One region of the Virgibacillus sp. Bac332 genome, then DNA from elsewhere that is predicted to be linked to it. Evidence: a T-box and tRNA genes for the amino acid it is inferred to sense, from the RefSeq annotation. Region 1 holds a T-box; the other holds one or more tRNA genes.
What was found. A T-box is a leader RNA that pairs with one kind of tRNA and senses whether it is charged. The one in region 1 lies ahead of D9782_RS09860 (methionine--tRNA ligase), so its partner is inferred to be a tRNA-Met.

Region 1 (3,426 bases):
ATAAAAAATATAAAAATAGCTATTAATGACCGCGAGTGTTGAAGAACATTGATATCTTGTGTGAACGGCACTATATACCTTTTAGCAAAAATGATTGATTATCATCTTAATCTAGTATCTGAAAATGTTAATACGTGGAGGTATTTGTTATGAAAATAGCAGCAATTTATGATATTCACGGTAATAACGTTGCATTAGGAGCTGTCTTAACTGAAGTGGCAAATGAAAAGGCTGAAAAAGTTATAGTTGGTGGGGACTTAGTCTGGGGACCGCAGCCTAGAGAAGTCATGGAAACTTTAATGAGATATAAGGATACATTTTTATTTATAATGGGTAATGCAGATAGAGAGGTAGCGCATCGATATAGCATAGAAGATGGCTGTCAGGATTTTGTAGCAGAAATAAATTACTGGTGTGCAGATCAATTAACAAGGGAGCACTTGAGTTTTTTGAAAGAATTGCCTGAGAGACAACGGATGGCTATTAACGGGTTAGGCGATGTATTGTTTGTACACGGTTCTCCAAGGAATGACGAAGAAGCAATAAGAGCTGATACCGATGAACGAGAAATTAATGAGATGGTAAAGGATACTGAAGCGAATATTATAGTATGCGGCCATACGCATATTCAGTTTGACAGATTAGTAGCTGGTAGGCGAATAGTCAATGCTGGTAGTGTTGGTCTACAGAGTAAAGCTAAGGGGGCTTGTTGGCTATTTATTCATGATGATGAAATAGAACATAAGGAAACGCAGTATGACATAGAAAAAGCTGTGAAGGAAATACTCCAAGGTACCTGTCCATATAAAGAAGATTTTGCTGAACATATACGAAACCCTCCAAATATTGGTCCATAATTCAATAAGTTATTACTTTTAATTCATCTAAAATACTCAAGATGTAACTTCTCCTTATTAAAATTACAGAGGCAGAAGAGAAAAAATTCTTAACACCACTATAGAAAATGGGGAGTTTAGAAGAGATGATTAAAAAATTATTAACCTAAAGATAATCCAGTTAAAATATTTTGAATTTATGGTAAAATGTATATTTTTATTTCAAAAAGGAGCAATAATTGATATGGCAAAAACTTCAGGCTGTTTTACCATCGTTTTTAATAAAAAGGGTTACATATTGTTAGTGAAGAGAAAGGATTATCCTGTCTGGGATTTACCTGGGGGAATGTTAGAAAAAGATGAACACTTAGAGAATTGTGCTATACGAGAAGCTAAAGAGGAAACGGGGTATATCATTTCGATTAAACGAAAAATAGGAGAATATTATCAACCTCAATTTGATGATTTACAACACATATTTTTAGGGGAATTGCTAGGTGGTACGCTAATTAAAAATGGTCCTGAAACAGATAAAGTGGATTGGTTTCATCCAAAAAAATTACCTATGTTTATGATTCCCAATAGAAGAAAGCAAATTAAAAATTTTCTTAGACATAAAAATACAGTAATAAAAGATTCAATAACCGTTTCTCGATTTAAAATTTCACTATTTAAAGTGTTTTTTAAGGTGTTTGGTTAAGTTTCTGCAATTCTTAAATAAGCATGTGGATGAACGTATTAATTTTACTATTAAAATAAATTGTTTTTATTGTAAGATGCTGAAGGATGTATAAAATATATTTTATTAAAAGAGTAATTGAAGTTTACATGCTAAATATGAGATTTGCATATATACAGTGGCCGTGAAATGCTGTTGGGTGGAATATTGAGGAGAGGTTAAATTGTACCGTTGATCAAAGTAGAAATATAATTTCCTATTGTGTTTATGAATATGAAATGTAATAATAAGTTAAATATAAAAGCAATGATGAGAAGAGTAAATCATTTTTATTCCGTTACAGAGAGCTTCGTTGGCTGAAAAGAAGCATGGAATTATTTGATTGAATATGGTCTCTGAGCTGCATAGTTGAACGTTCTATTGAGCGTAAGGCTATGACGAGATTTGGCACTCGTTATAAATGTCAGGGTATAAGAACTTTATCGTTCCGTACTTATTGAGGCTAATCATGTGAGTGGTTAGCAAATTAAGGTGGTAACACGAGAATAATCTCGTCCTTAGACAGTTGTTTTGTCTTTGGACGAGGTTTTTTATTTTCAAGAGATGAAAATAGTAAGGGAGGAAATAAGATGAATGTATTTATCGGAGGAGCATGGCCTTATGCCAATGGTTCACTACATTTAGGCCACATATCTAGTTTATTATCAGGTGACGTTTTAGCCCGGTATTATAGAATGAAAGGAGAAAATGTTCTTTATGTATCAGGAAGTGATTGCAATGGAACTCCAATTACGATTAGAGCAAAGCAAGAAGATGTAACACCTAAGGAGATTGCTGATAGGTATCATAAAGAGTTTTGTGCGTGTTTTGAAAAGTTGGGTTTTACTTATGATTGCTATACAAGGACAGATAGTGCCCATCATCATAGAATTGTGCAAAATATATTTTTGCAGCTATTTGATAATGGAAAAATCTATAAAAAGGAAATTGAACAGGCGTATTGCAATAGGTGTGAACAATTTTTACCCGACCGGTTTGTCGAAGGAACTTGTCCACAATGTGGACAGGATGCTCGTGGTGACCAATGTGACCACTGCTCAAAAATATTAGAACCACTAGACCTTATAAATAAGAAATGTAAGATTTGTGGTGATTCTCCAACTACGAAACAGACAGAACATTTCTATTTTAAGTTAAGTGCATTCCAAAAAGAACTACAGCAGTACGTAACTAATGCGAAAGTGAAGAACTTATGGAGAGAAAATGCGATTCAATTATCGGAAAGATATTTAATGGAAGGATTGCCCGATCGAGGAGTTTCAAGAGATTTACCAATAGGTGTTCCAGTTCCAGTAAAGGGATATGAGGAGAAGAAGATTTATGTATGGATCGAAGCTGTTTCCGGATATTATGCAGCCAGTAAAAAAAGTTTATAAAATTTTATGTTGTATTTAACTTTAATTCGATTTATTCGATTAATTTTATCAATACAAATATTCTGAATAATGATTTATGATATAAGTAGTAGGAGAAAGGAGGGTTACATATGAAAAAAATAGCTGAATTTGTACTAGAAGGCGATGCGAAAAATGGTTCTTGCTAACTATTTTGGCAGAGAAAATGGGCACACCAAATTTATGTGGTGTGCTCATTTTATAAGGAGGACAAATGAGTTGAAGAATATATATCCAATGATCAAATCTAGTGTAGGTGTTTTTAAAGAAAAAAATACTAAAAGAATTCACTTTGTTTTTTATTCTACTTCTTGTCATAAAGTTTTTGAAATCGAGAATGAATGTATTTTGAAATCTATATTATTAATGGATGGGACTAAGCCACTTTTGGATATTTTTTTAAAGATTAATCTCAATTTTCAGCAATTTACATATAAAGAATTAGAGGAGTGTACAG
Region 2 (3,426 bases), 930 kb from region 1:
CATCTAAAAAACCTTGATGTAAATGAAGGGTTAGTAACCATAAAAGGAAAAATATATGAGCTTTCCTATGTAGATGAGCAGCAGGAGAAAGCTAAAGGGTTCTTTAGCAAGTTATTTAAATGAGCTTAAGTACGCAATTCCTCACAATGATTACTATGATTACAGGCGGATTTTATCTTGGTTTAATTCAGGATACATTTCGTCGATTTACACCATATTGGAAAAATAGAAGAATCCTGACTTATGTTATGGAAATTTGCTTTTGGTTAATGCAGACAATGCTATTATTTTATGTTTTATTCCGGGTAAATGGTGGTGAACTAAGGTTCTATATATTTGCTGCTTGTTTATTGGGGTTTGCCTTTTATCAGGTTGCTGCTGCAAACGTATATAGAAAAGTACTGGAGCAGATCATTCGTATTATTGCGGCAGTTTATCGATTTTTTGAAAATATAGTACAAGCTCTTATCATATCTCCAATTACGTGGATCGTGAAACTTATATATACCTTTATTGTTTGGCTATGTAAAGTTGTTGGTACGATTCTTCTTTTTATTTTAACTGTAATCATTACGCCAATTAAGTGGATAATTCAAGCTATATACGGACTATTGCCTAAAAAAGTTCAATTATTTCTTTTTAAAATAGCAGGATTTTATAGTAAAATGAAGAATATATGTATAAAAGTAGTGAAGTATGTTAGGTTTAAGAGGAGGTAACGAGCTTTGGCTTCAGACAAACAAACAGTAACGAGATTAGATTCTAATTATATGCAGCAATATGATGCTTACATAGAAAGGCAGAGACGGAAGAAGAAGCGTCTAATTCGCCGGCTTGTGTTATTTTCTCTGATTGCAGTAATAGCAATAGGGACCATGGCGACGTACCATTTTAAACAACGTGTACTTCATGCAGAAAAGACGGAAGAATATCAAGCCTTACAAAAGGAATTGACAAGCTTAGAAAAGCAAGAAGCCAATTTGCAAGAGGAAGTAGAGCTTTTAAATGATGAGGATTATGTATTGCAAATTGCTAGAACAAATTATTTCTTCTCTAAAGAGGGCGAATTAATTTTCAAACTTCCCGATGAGAAGCCATCATATTGACACACTTTTGTCTGCTTGGCTATAATATAGTAGTAAGCTAATGGTGCATCATTGTGATCATATATTAGTTTCTTAAAAATTCTAAGGAGGAGCATTTTTTTTATGTCAATTGAAGTAGGCAGCAAGCTGCAAGGAAAGGTAACTGGTATCACTAATTTCGGGGCCTTTGTAGAGCTTGAACAAGGTACTACTGGGCTTGTTCACATTAGTGAGGTTGCTGACAACTATGTGAAAGACATTAACGATCACCTTTCTGTTGGAGATGAAGTGAAGGTGAAAGTTATTAATGTCGAGAAGGACGGGAAGATTGGCTTGTCTATAAAAAAAGCAATAGATAAACCAAAACGTCAGCGAGATAACCGTGAACGGACGGAGTCTTTTGAGTCAAAAATGAATCGCTTCCTTAAGGATTCTGAGGACCGTCTTGCCTCTTTGAAGAAGCACACGGAATCCAAACGCGGGGGTCGAGGTGCTAAGAGAGGATAGCAGTTGCTGTCTATACAATAATGCTCTATATATAAATACGACAAAAAGAGAGGTTGGAACTTTTATGTTCCAACCTCTCTTTTTAATTGTTTAGGAAAATACCGGAAAATATAAAATTTGCCCATGTGGATCCATATGGGCGTGTTGAGTTGCAGCAGCTCCAGCGCCCAGAAACGAGGGCGACTTCACGAATTGCCCTAATCTAAGTCGTCATCGGCTCGCAAGCTCACCGTGATTCCTTTATCTTTGTTGACTCGCTCCAGTCGCTACGTTTCTAATCGGACGCTTACGCTTTTGTTCTGATTTTATAGTGTAAGGTAGACCGATATAACAAAAAAACCTGCTGCTTTGCTTATGCAACAGGTTTTACTAAATAATGGCGGCGGAGGGGATCGAACCCCCGACCTCACGGGTATGAACCGTACGCTCTCGCCAGCTGAGCTACACCGCCAAATAAGCCAACAGAAAATATAATACAGCAGGTTTAAGACTCTGTCAATAGCTTTCTTATAAGAAAATCGAAAGAATCACAGGCAATATAAGTAATTTAATTAAGAGCCCTGCCCAAATCGACTTACACAATAGAGAATACAAATAGTAAAGAATACGGTACTTTAATATTTAATAAGCTTGGTTTTTTACAAATAACTATCTCCGTTATGATAAAATGAAAAAGCATTGTACGATATAGGAAAGGATGAGGCTGAGACAAAACTAATGAAGAAACAATAAAAAACGAACAATGTTTAGTCGAAGTCAATTATCTTTTCGTTTTTTGGTTAGAATCATTCATTTAGCACCTGAAATAAGCGAGACTCCGGCGGGAACAACACGAGTCCGAAGATCCACTTGGTAACGTGTTTTTCTTTACCAAGTTAGCTTAGGCCGTGCCCACGGAAAGAGCGTATATCTTCACGGTGCGGCGATGATACTCCTATTGATAACATGATTATTCGTGTTTTGAGTAAAGAAGTTGTGTTTTGCCCCAGCCTCTTTCCATTATTAAACTGAACGGAGAAATGAGGTAACACTACGTTGAAGAAAGAAATAAGGAATAGACTAATAATTTTAATTGTACTTGCTTTTCTTCCTATCTTATTTCTAACTATTGATTATAAGCTAGATGTAGAAAATAACTATATAAATAGTTTGTTTTTTGTTATAGCAACTTTGATTGTAACAATGACAATATATGTCATTTTAAGCTTAATTATTAAAAAGTATCCTTCCCTATTTGAAAAAGGAATATGGAACAACCCCTTCCATACTTTAATGATAGGAACCCTTATTTTATTTGTTTTTATCCTAGTAGCTGTGTTGAGTGTAAATAATTTAGATTTCAGTCCAACGATGAATAAGGGATTAACATTTATAATGGCTTATCCTGTTGTCTTTGTTTTAATTTTAATGATAGATTCTTTTTATAAAGGTGTATTCAATATCGTAAGGGAAAGACGTTTATTTATCAGCTCTATATCGGTAGTTTTTATTCTAGCTATAATGATTTTATTTGGTTCATTAAGTAATATGTAACTAAAGCAATATCGTTTTTTCTATAATTATTAAGTGCGTTAATCTATCAAGTAAATTCAGTTAGACTTTATTTCAAGCCAGAAATAATAGGCCATTCATTTCTCAATGCTTTAATTAAATTCCAGTCTGACCACGATTTTCCTACGTAATCTATATCGTAACGATATCACCAACTACGTAATAAAACTCGAAAACTGCTTTATTTTTCGATAAATAGAGGATGTTTAGTTAGAAAGGTTCAGAATTCGCCAAAACTTTTTACATAAGGCAATAGGTGAAAATGCCTTCACTTGCTGGATAA

Region 2: it encodes a tRNA-Met, which carries the amino acid that the T-box ahead of D9782_RS09860 (methionine--tRNA ligase) is inferred to sense. The anticodon was not compared.

The regions. Positions count from the first base shown of each region.
Region 1 covers NZ_CP033046.1:2,053,341-2,056,766, forward strand. The annotation lists gene D9782_RS09845 (AraC family transcriptional regulator) at 1-26, shown strand, start outside; gene D9782_RS09850 (metallophosphoesterase family protein) at 150-857, shown strand; gene D9782_RS09855 (NUDIX hydrolase) at 1,036-1,536, shown strand; T-box leader at 1,813-2,077, shown strand; partial or broken gene D9782_RS09860 (methionine--tRNA ligase) at 2,145-2,939, shown strand; gene D9782_RS09865 (HesA/MoeB/ThiF family protein) at 3,189-3,426, shown strand, end outside.
Region 2 covers NZ_CP033046.1:1,125,572-1,128,997, forward strand. The annotation lists gene yabP (sporulation protein YabP) at 1-123, shown strand, start outside; gene yabQ (spore cortex biosynthesis protein YabQ) at 120-719, shown strand; gene D9782_RS05315 (FtsB family cell division protein) at 771-1,106, shown strand; gene D9782_RS05320 (S1 domain-containing RNA-binding protein) at 1,209-1,592, shown strand; tRNA gene D9782_RS05325 (tRNA-Met) at 1,970-2,043, opposite strand; gene D9782_RS05330 (hypothetical protein) at 2,628-3,125, shown strand.